Archangium violaceum: one gene and its partners. The protein of the gene in region 2 interacts with the protein of the main gene of each other region in a pairwise test. Links are inferred from orthologs where the notes say so. Each region holds a gene or a part of one and is shown on either strand. Other genes may lie near its edges. The genes, in order: JRI60_RS32850, ndk and ung.

Region 1 (3,034 bases), 2.2 Mb from region 2 along the record:
AGACCTGGTCCTGGTACGTCTTCGCGTTGACCTTCACCTCGTCGCGGGTGAGGGCGGGGCGCGTGGTGTTCTTCCCCGAGGGGTCGCCGATCAGCGCGGTGAAGTCACCGATGAGGAACACCACCTGGTGCCCGAAGTCCTGGAAGCGCCGCATGCGCGTGAGCAGCAGCGAGTGGCCCAGGTGCAGGTCCGGGCGGCTCGGATCGAAACCGGCCTTGATGACGAGCGGCTTGCCCGTCTCATACGAGCGCTCGAGCTTCTTCTTCAGATCCTCGGGCACCTGGAGGTCCACGGTGCCGCGGGTCACTTCCTCGAACTGCTCCTGGGGGGTCGCCTTGCGCAAAGCGTTTTCGGACATGGCGCAGCGCACCCTATCCGAAAACGTTGCCAGAGAGGCCCGGAAACGCGGCTTTACGTGCCCGGCAGGTGCTCGCGGACGCGCTCGATGCTCCGCGCCTTGCCCGTCTTGTCATCCAGGTCGATGACCACGCCCTGCAGGTACACCAGGTTCTTGGCCACCTCGTAGGGGGTGTGGCGCAGGGTGATGAAGCGCTCGATGGAGAGCTCCTTCTTCACGCCGATGACGGAGTCCAGCGGGCCACACATGCCCACGTCGGTGATGAAGGCCGTGCCACCCGGGAGGATGCGCTCGTCGGCCGTCTGCACGTGCGTGTGGGTGCCCACCACGGCGGACACCTTGCCGTCCAGGTGCGCGCCCATGGCGTTCTTCTCGCTGGTGGCCTCGCAGTGCATGTCCACCAGGATGCAGGGCGTCTGCTTGCGCAGCTCGGCCACCAGCTCCAGCGCCACCGTGAACGGGTTGTCCAGCGGCTTCATGAAGACGCGGCCCTCGAGGTTGAGCACCCCGAGCTTGCGCCCGTCCGGCGTCTGGATGACGGTGTGCCCCTTGCCCGGCGCGCCCTTGGGATAGTTGGCCGGGCGCAACAGCAGGTTGGGGTTGTCCTCCACCCAGGGGAGGATCTGCTTCTTGGTCCAGAAATGGTTGCCGCTCGTCAGGAGGTTGACCTCACTGCCGAGCAGCGCCTCGGCCGACTCGGGGGAGATGCCGGCGCCGCCTTCGCTGTTCTCCGCGTTGGCGACGACCAGATCCACCGAGTGGCGCGCGATGAGCTTGGGCAGAAGGGTACGCACGGCCAGGAGCCCTGGCCGGCCCACCACATCACCCATGAAGAGTACTTTCACGTGTCGACGAAGTCCCAGTCGCGGTACAGCCCGCGCAGTGTCTCCGACTCGGTGACGACGAGGTCCATGTCCACGTCCTCACTGGTTGTCGGCATGGTGTCGACGACCTGATCTCCGAAGGCCAGTCCCACCCGGCGGCTGCGCGCCGAGGCCGCCCGGAGCGTGGCGTCGTAATACCCGCCGCCACGTCCCAGCCGCTTGCCATCTCGTGTGAAGCCCAGTCCGGGCACCACGAACAGATCGATCTGGTCCACCGGGATGAGCTCGGCGGAGTTGGTGGGCTCGCGTACTCCGAGCCTGCCAGGCTCCAGCTCCGCTTCGGACTTGATGGCCCGGAAGGACAGGATGCGTCCATGGACGTGGGACAGCGGGTAGCAGACGATCTTCTCGTCCTGCAGCGCCGCGATCAGGATGTCCCGCGTGGGCACCTCACCCCGAATGGGGGCGTAGAGGGCCACCGTCCTCGCCTTTTGGTAATAGGGCGTTGCCAGGAATCGGGCCTGAACCTTCAACCCGCGCTCGTCGATGATGTCCGGCGTCATCGCCTTGCGCCGCGCCGTCAACTCCTCGCGCAGCGACACCTTCCGAGCAGCCCCCTCTTGCGCCACCGTCTCGCTCGCCACCTGCCCCGCTCCCCGCCAAGAGTAAGAAAAAAGTCCCCCGCCGTATGGCCGTGTGCCTAGCGTCCATTGAACCCTAAAAAGCCAGGTGGGGTTCGAAGTCGTGGACCCGTAGGCTTCCCTCATCCCGCGAGGGGAGGGCTTGCACATGGGACTCGAAACGGACCCCGTGATGGACGTATCGGTTCGAATTTCTGCTGGGCATCACGCGCCCCGCAGGGGACAGCCCTTCAACAAACCTTTCGTTACGGCAAATCCTTGAAACTCCTGGGGAAACCCCAGGAGTTGCTGAGGGAATGATAAGAACGTGGGGCGGATGGGTCAAGCCATCGGTGTGCGTTTACAACTCAGCCGGGCGACTCCTATGATGGAGGCGCTCCCACCCATGGCGTCCGTGTTCAGAACAATCGGCCTCGCGGTCCTCGTCGCCGTGGCCCCTGGTGCCGCGTGGGCGGAGGGCCGCCCCTCGGGCAGCTACCAGGCGGACCTCTGGGGCCGGGTGGAGCTGAGCCTGGTGCGCGAGCGGTTGGTCGCCTACACGGCCGGGGAGGGTGGGGCCTGTGGCTTCGAGCCCCGGCGGCCGGTGTTGGAGGGCGAGTTCCAGGGCAACGTGCTGGTGGGAGAGCTCACCCTGTGCCTGACGGGGAACGCGTGCCCCGCGGTGGACCGGTTGCCCGTGCTCGCCTTCTACGCCCCGTCGGATGGGACGCTGACGGCCTACGTGCGGCCGCGCCAGGGGTGTCAGGCGCCGGAGCTGGGTCCGGGGGGCCTGTTGGTGTTGCAGCCGGCCCTGGCGGAGGAGGCGGAGGCGCCCGCCGTGGGCGTGGTGCGCGAGGGGGGCTCGTCCCTGGCGCGCCTGCGCACGGAGAAGCGCGACCCCGTGGCCGCCAAGGAGTCGCTGGAGAAGGGCACCCGGCTGCTGGGGGCCAAGGACTGGAGCGGCTCGGCGACCGAGTTCGAGCGAAGCATCACCCAGGACGACCGCAACTGGGTGGCCTTCTTCGGGCTGGGCACCGCCCAACTGATGCGCGGTCAGGCGCGTGATGCCGTGGAGGCCCTGGACAGGGCCCGCGTCCTCAACACGCGCGAGCCGAGCATCCACTACCACCTGGCCTGCGCCCACAGCCGGCTCGGTGACAAGCGGAAGGCCATGGACTCCTTGAGGCAGGCGGTGAAGCTGGGCTTCGCCATCCCCGAGGGCTCGTTCCAGG
Region 2 (3,107 bases):
AAGGAGAAGGTGACGGCGGCCTTCAAGCTCATCCTCGCCGACCCGGCCGTGAAGGCGGTGCTCGTCAACATCTTCGGCGGCATCATGAAGTGCGACGTCATCGCCGAGGGCATCATCGCCGCGGCGAAGGAAGTGCAGCTCAAGGTTCCGCTCGTGGTGCGGCTCGAGGGCACCAACGTGGAGAAGGGCAAGGAGCTGCTGCGCAACTCCGGCCTCGCCATCACCCCCGCCGACAACCTCCGCCAGGCCGCTGAGAAGGCCGTCGCGGCGTTGAAGTAGTCCAGGCAGAGAAAGGTTCAAGCCATGAGCATCCTCGTCAACGAGAACACGAAGGTCCTCTGCCAGGGCATCACCGGCTCGGCGGGCTCGTTCCACTCCAAGCAGATGCTGGAGTACGGCACGAAGCTGGTCGCGGGCGTCACGCCGGGCAAGGGTGGCACCGACTTCGAGGGCAAGGTCCCTGTCTTCAACTCGGTGGCCGACGCGGTGAAGCAGACCGGCGCCAACACCTCGGTCGTCTTCGTTCCGCCCCCCTTCGCCGCCGACTCCATCATGGAGGCCGCCGACGCGGGCATCTCCCTCATCATCACCATCACCGAGGGCATCCCCGTCAACGACATGGTCCGCGCCAAGCGCTACCTGCAGGGTAAGCCGGGCGTGCGCCTGATCGGCCCCAACTGCCCCGGTGTCATCACCCCGGGCGCGAAGTGCAAGATCGGCATCATGCCGGGCCACATCCACAAGCCGGGCCGCATCGGCGTGGTGTCGCGCTCCGGTACGCTCACCTACGAGGCCGTGTTCCAGCTCACCCAGCTGGGCCTGGGCCAGTCCACCGCGGTGGGCATCGGCGGTGACCCGGTCAACGGCACGGACTTCGTGGACGTGCTGAAGCTCTTCAACGCCGACCCCGAGACGGACGCCGTCATCATGATCGGCGAGATTGGTGGCGACGCCGAGGAGCGCGGCGCCGAGTACGTGGCGCGCGAGTTCACCAAGCCCATCGCCGGCTTCATCGCCGGCCAGTCCGCTCCCCCGGGCAAGCGCATGGGCCACGCCGGTGCCATCATCTCCGGTGGCAAGGGCACGGCCTCCGAGAAGATCAAGGCGATGGAGGCCGCTGGCATCGTCATGGCCGCCAGCCCCGCCGAGCTCGGCACCACGCTGCAGGAGGCCGTCAAGCGCGGCGTCCCCAAGAAGAACCGCTAGTCCCACCTTTCACACGACACACCGAGGACCACGACAATGGCCATCGAGCGTACGCTGTCCATCATCAAGCCCGACGGGCTGCAGAAGGGCGTCATCGGCAAGATCATCTCCCGCTTCGAGGAGAAGGGTCTCAAGCCGGTCGCCATCCGCCTGCAGCAGCTCTCCCAGGCCCAGGCCGAGGGGTTCTACGCCGTCCACAAGGCGCGTCCCTTCTTCAAGGACCTGGTCAACTTCATGATCTCCGGCCCCGTGGTGCTCATGGTGCTGGAGGGTGAGAACGCCGTCCTGGCCAACCGCGACATCATGGGCGCCACCAACCCGGCCAACGCCGCCCCTGGCACCATCCGCCGCGACTTCGCCACCAGCATCGACCAGAACACGGTGCACGGCTCGGACAGCCTCGAGAACGCCAAGATCGAGATCGCGTACTTCTTCCGCGAGACCGAGATCCACGGCTACGAGTACTCCGGCAAGAAGTAGCCGCCAGGGCAACACGCCCACGACACGGCCCGGCTCCCGCGTTTCCTCGCGGGAACCGGGCCGTTGTCTTTTTCGAAAGACACCGTACTTGGAGTGAAGACGGGAATAAGATGGCGCTCCTCCCAGGAGCCACTCCATGTCCTTCGAATTCTCCATCGTCCCCGGCAAGGTCATCCACGAGATCATCCATGGCGACATCGCCGGCTGCGTCCAGCAGGTGGAGCGAGCCTATCTGCTCCATGGCGAGCGCAAGAGCGTCAACCCGGACAGCTACTTCCTGCGCTTCCCCGACAAGCCGGACGCCCGCATCATCGCCCTTCCGGCCTACCTGGGCGGGGACTACGACGTCGCGGGACTGAAGTGGATCTCCAGCTTCCCGTCCAACGTGAAGAAGGGCTTCCCCCGGGCCTCCGCCGCGCTGCTGCTCAATGACTACGAGACGGGCTACCCCTTTGCCTGTCTGGAGAGCTCCATCATCTCGGCGGCGCGCACGGCGGGCTCTGCGGTGCTGGCGGCGCAGTGGCTGAATGGAGGGCAGCGGCGCACGCGCTCGCTGGGCATCGTCGGCAATGGCCTCATCGCCCGCTACATCTACGACTTCTTCCTGAAGATGAACTGGGAGGTGGATGAGGTCTGGCTGTACGACACCACGCCCGGCGAGGCCGAGCGCTTCGCGGACAAGGTGTGCGACAAGGCGCGGCACCGCCGTGTGCACGTGGCGCCGGATCTGGCCACCACGCTGCGCTCCAGTGACATGGTGCTGCTGGCCACCACGGTGCCCACGCCCTACATCACCGACGCGAGCCTGCTGTCCCACCATCCCATCGTGCTCAACATTTCACTGCGCGACGTGTCGCCGGAGATCGTCCTCGCGAGCCACAACATCGTGGATGACGTGGAGCACGTGATGAAGGCCAACACCTCGCCTCACCTGGCGGAGAAGCTCAGCGGGGGACGCGGCTTCGTCACCGGCACACTGGCCCAGCTCATCCAGGGGGAGTGCAAGGTGGACCGCTCGCGCACCATCCTCTTCTCGCCCTTCGGGCTGGGGGTGTTGGACCTGGCGGTGGGCTCGTGGGTGTTCGAGCAGGCGAAGGCCGCCGGGAAGACCGTGGAGATCAACGACTTCTTCTACGAGCTGACGCGCTAGCCCCGGAGCAGGGGAGAGACTCCAGGAGATGAGAATTTCCTGGCAATGGAGAACTCAAGGGGATGTTGGCGATGTATGGTTTTGCTGGTTAAATTCCTGGCATGACCAAGATCAACCCCAATGTCTTCTCGGGGCAGAGGCCTCCCCGGATCAATCAGAACCGGGTGAAGAAGCAGCCCAGGACCGAGACCGGGGATGCTTCTCACGTGGTGCCCAACGTCACGGTCGACTCCTTCCTGGAGCAGGAGCCCACTGGCAAGAGCAAGGAGCT
Region 3 (3,067 bases), 5.4 Mb from region 2 along the record:
ACCCCAGTAGAAGGTGAGGCCCTCGGCGGCCACCACGGCGGCGATGGGCAGATCCGGCAGCAGCTGCTTGCCCCGGAACTTGAAGCGCACCTTGGTGTAGCGGCCCTTGTTGGCCCAGTGGACGAGCTCCTCGCGCATCTTGCGCAGGCTCTCCTCCACCCGCTTGGGGTCGATCTCGAAGGGCAGCGCGCGACCGCCCTCCACGGGCTCCCCGGCCGGCAGGGCCTTCATCTCGGGCGTCTCGGGCGTCTCGAGCGCCTCGCTCGGAGCGGTCTGCTCGGGCGCGGGGGGCGCCACCGGGGCGGCGCGCTTCTTCGCGGCGGCGGGTTTCTTCGCCGGAGCCACACGCTTCTTCACGGACGCGGGGCGCTTCTTCGCGGGGGCGGCGCTCTTCTTCTTCGGAGCCGCTCGGACGGCCTTCTTCTGGCTCGCCGAGGCCTTGCGGGGTGCGGTCTTCGCCATGGACGCGACTCTAACCAGTCGCGGGCCGGCTTGCTCGTCGAGGCGCACCGACATGTCGATCCGACACGTCAACGCCGCGTCAATGAGCAGTCTGAAGGGCGGCGTCCGGCGTCTGGCCCGTCAGACACGCGTGCTTTGCATGGCATGCGCTTTGCGTCTGAATCCGGATATCGAGGAGAGAGAAGAAGTCATGGACACGAGCAGGAAGACGGCGTTGGCAACCGACTCGCGGATCGACCCCCAGGCCGAACGCTTCATGGAAGAGACGGTCCACCACGCCCAACCCTGTTCCGCTCACGCGCTCCTGGCCTCGTGGGCCGGTACCTGGAAGGTGCGGACGAGGAACTGGATGGGCTCGTGGGTGGAGTCGACGGGCACGGTGAAGATGCGGATGACGCTCGGCGGGCGCTACCTCGAGGAGACCTATACCAGCACCGTCCTGGGCCATTCCTTCGAGGGACGCACCGTCTACGGCTACGACAACGCCCAGGACGTGTTCGTGATGATGACGTACGGCAGCATGGGCACGGGCCTCACCCTGCGCGAGGGCACGCTCGATGCGAGCGGCAGGGTCATCACCTTCCGGAACGCGACCGGCGGGAGCGAGCGCGTGGTGATTCGCATGGAGGGCCCCAACGCGCTCGTCGCGGAGATGTTCGATGGGGAGCCGGGCCCCGATGAGGTGCGGGTGGTGGAAGCCAGGTACACCCGCGCTCGCTCCGTCTGGGGACTCGGCACCTGAGGCATCCCCCCCTCACGCCGGCAGGCGCCAGTCGATGGGCTCGCGCCCCGCCTTCTTCAGCGCCTCGTTGGTGAGGCTGAAGGGCTTGCTCCCGAAGAAGCCCTTCTTCGCCGACAGCGGCGAGGGATGCGGTGCCTTCAGGACGATGTGCCGCGAGGTGTCGATGAGCGCCTCCTTCTTCTGCGCGTAGCTGCCCCACAGCAGGAACACCACCGGCTCCGGCTCGTCGCTCACCTTCTGGATGACCGCGTCGGTGAAGGCCTCCCAGCCGTGCCCCTCGTGGGCGTTGGCCTGCCCCTCGCGCACCGTCAGCACCGCGTTGAGCAGCAGCACCCCCTGCTTCGCCCACGGCACCAGCGAGCCGTCCTTCGGCTTCGGCACGCCCAGGTCGCTCTGGAGCTCCTTGAAGATGTTCACCAGCGAGGGCGGTGGCTTCACCCCCGGCTGCACCGAGAACGCCAGCCCGTGCGCCTGTCCCGGCCCGTGGTACGGGTCCTGCCCGAGCAACAGCACCTTCACCTCGTCGTACGGCGTCAGCCGGAAGGCCGAGAACAGGTCCTCCTCGGACGGGTACACCGTGTGCTCGCGCCGCTCCCGCGTGACGAACGCCTCCAGCTCCGCGAACCCAGGGCTCGCCAGCACGTCCTTCAGCACCTTCTTCCAGTCCGCCGGCAGCCGGTCCTTCATCGCACCCATCGCGCCTCCGAGTCAGGGCTCATCACCTACGGAGCACCCGTCCACCCTACTTCAGCGGTCATGTGGCGTGGGTGTCTTTTTCACGTCGGTCCGATTCACGGTGGGTCGAGCATTCCAGGCCGGGCCATACCTCGCGTATTGAGGAGTCGAGGATGCGCCCCGGGTGGACCGGGGCGGGAGGAGGTCTACACATGGGAGCGCCGAGACTCGCGTTCACGGTGATGCACGCCGCCTTCGATCCCACACGGGTGGAGCTGGCGCGGAGGTTGGAGGAGCGGTTGCGCCAGTCGCTGGGCACGAGGGACGTGCTCCACGTGGAGCGGGACACCGTGCGCCGTGGCGTGTGGAACGTGGCCAGCGCGTGCTGGCGGTGGGGCATCGCCCAGGCCGAGCACGGCATCACCCACGTGGTGCTGCTCAATGACGACGCCGTGCCCTGCGCCGGCTTCGTGGAGGCGGTCCGCGCGGCGCTGGCCGTGAGGCCTCGGCACCCCGTCTGCTTCTACGCGAACCATGAGACGGCGCGGCTCGCGTACGAGCAGGGAGATGCGTGGTGGACCTCGGACGATGGGCTGGTGGGTGTGACGTGCGCTCTTCCGGTGGAGCTGGCGCGCGACTTCCTGGAGTGGGAGCACGCCTCGCTGGTGGAGCGCCCCCCTCCGGGGCTCTCGGACGACGGGCGGCTCAACGTGTGGGCCATGGCGCACGAGCGGAAGATCTGGCACGCCAGGGGCCTCGTGGAGCATGCCATCCCGGACGAGAGCCTCATCGGCAACCAGGGGCATGAGGGGCGCACCTCGCTCACGCCCCTGCCGGCCAGTGAGGAGGAGGCCCGTGCCATCGACTGGACCCGGGGGCTGGAGGAGCCGCTGCACGTGCTGGTGTACGGGGTCTCTCCCATCCACCTGCTGAGGGAGATCAAGCCCGAGGTGCGCTCCCGGATGGGGCTGGAGCAGGTCGTCGATCGCCTCTGGGGCGAGGCGGCACCCCGGGCGCGTGAGTTCTACGGCCGCATGAGGCCGTGACACAGGCGGAACACCCGCGTTTCCCCCCGTCCGCCGCCCCACCTGACAAGCAACCGAGCCCTCCTCTTGGGCTCGGGCCATTGTCGGGCTACCCTCGGGGACGCCATGTCGATGTACAACGAGTCGCTCCGCGCGTTCCTCA

What was found.
Region 1: the proteins of ndk (region 2) and JRI60_RS32850 interact in binary tests that used the Escherichia coli proteins (3 or more experiments, as listed by UniProt). The link is inferred for Archangium violaceum from one-to-one orthologs.
Region 3: the proteins of ndk (region 2) and ung interact in binary tests that used the Escherichia coli proteins (3 or more experiments, as listed by UniProt). The link is inferred for Archangium violaceum from one-to-one orthologs.

Annotation. Positions count from the first base shown.
Region 1 is NZ_CP069396.1:8,255,437-8,258,470, reverse strand. The notes cover bases 14-2,896. They hold JRI60_RS32850 (5-formyltetrahydrofolate cyclo-ligase), read right to left. Parts: upstream 1,827-2,896; coding sequence 1,200-1,826; downstream 14-1,199. Other genes in these bases: JRI60_RS32840 (tetratricopeptide repeat protein), read left to right, coding at 2,209-2,896; JRI60_RS32855 (TIGR00282 family metallophosphoesterase), read right to left, coding at 412-1,203; tyrS (tyrosine--tRNA ligase), read right to left, coding at 14-358. Outside these bases: more of tyrS, read right to left, coding at 1-13; more of JRI60_RS32840, read left to right, coding at 2,897-3,034. UniProt on the Escherichia coli protein: Involved in the removal of 5-formyltetrahydrofolate.
Region 2 is NZ_CP069396.1:6,036,931-6,040,037, forward strand. What follows is about bases 9-2,964. They hold ndk (nucleoside-diphosphate kinase), read left to right. Parts: upstream 9-1,242; coding sequence 1,243-1,686; downstream 1,687-2,964. Other genes in these bases: sucC (ADP-forming succinate--CoA ligase subunit beta), read left to right, coding at 9-279; sucD (succinate--CoA ligase subunit alpha), read left to right, coding at 304-1,206; sbnB (2,3-diaminopropionate biosynthesis protein SbnB), read left to right, coding at 1,823-2,836; JRI60_RS24480 (hypothetical protein), read left to right, coding at 2,938-2,964. Outside these bases: more of sucC, read left to right, coding at 1-8; more of JRI60_RS24480, read left to right, coding at 2,965-3,107. UniProt on the Escherichia coli protein: Major role in the synthesis of nucleoside triphosphates other than ATP. The ATP gamma phosphate is transferred to the NDP beta phosphate via a ping-pong mechanism, using a phosphorylated active-site intermediate.
Region 3 is NZ_CP069396.1:11,454,062-11,457,128, forward strand. What follows is about bases 55-2,970. They hold ung (uracil-DNA glycosylase), read right to left. Parts: upstream 1,892-2,970; coding sequence 1,217-1,891; downstream 55-1,216. Other genes in these bases: JRI60_RS45630 (tetratricopeptide repeat protein), read right to left, coding at 55-462; JRI60_RS45635 (DUF1579 family protein), read left to right, coding at 653-1,204; JRI60_RS45645 (hypothetical protein), read left to right, coding at 2,092-2,925. Outside these bases: more of JRI60_RS45630, read right to left, coding at 1-54; JRI60_RS45650 (CpaF family protein), read left to right, coding at 3,031-3,067. UniProt on the Escherichia coli protein: Excises uracil residues from the DNA which can arise as a result of misincorporation of dUMP residues by DNA polymerase or due to deamination of cytosine.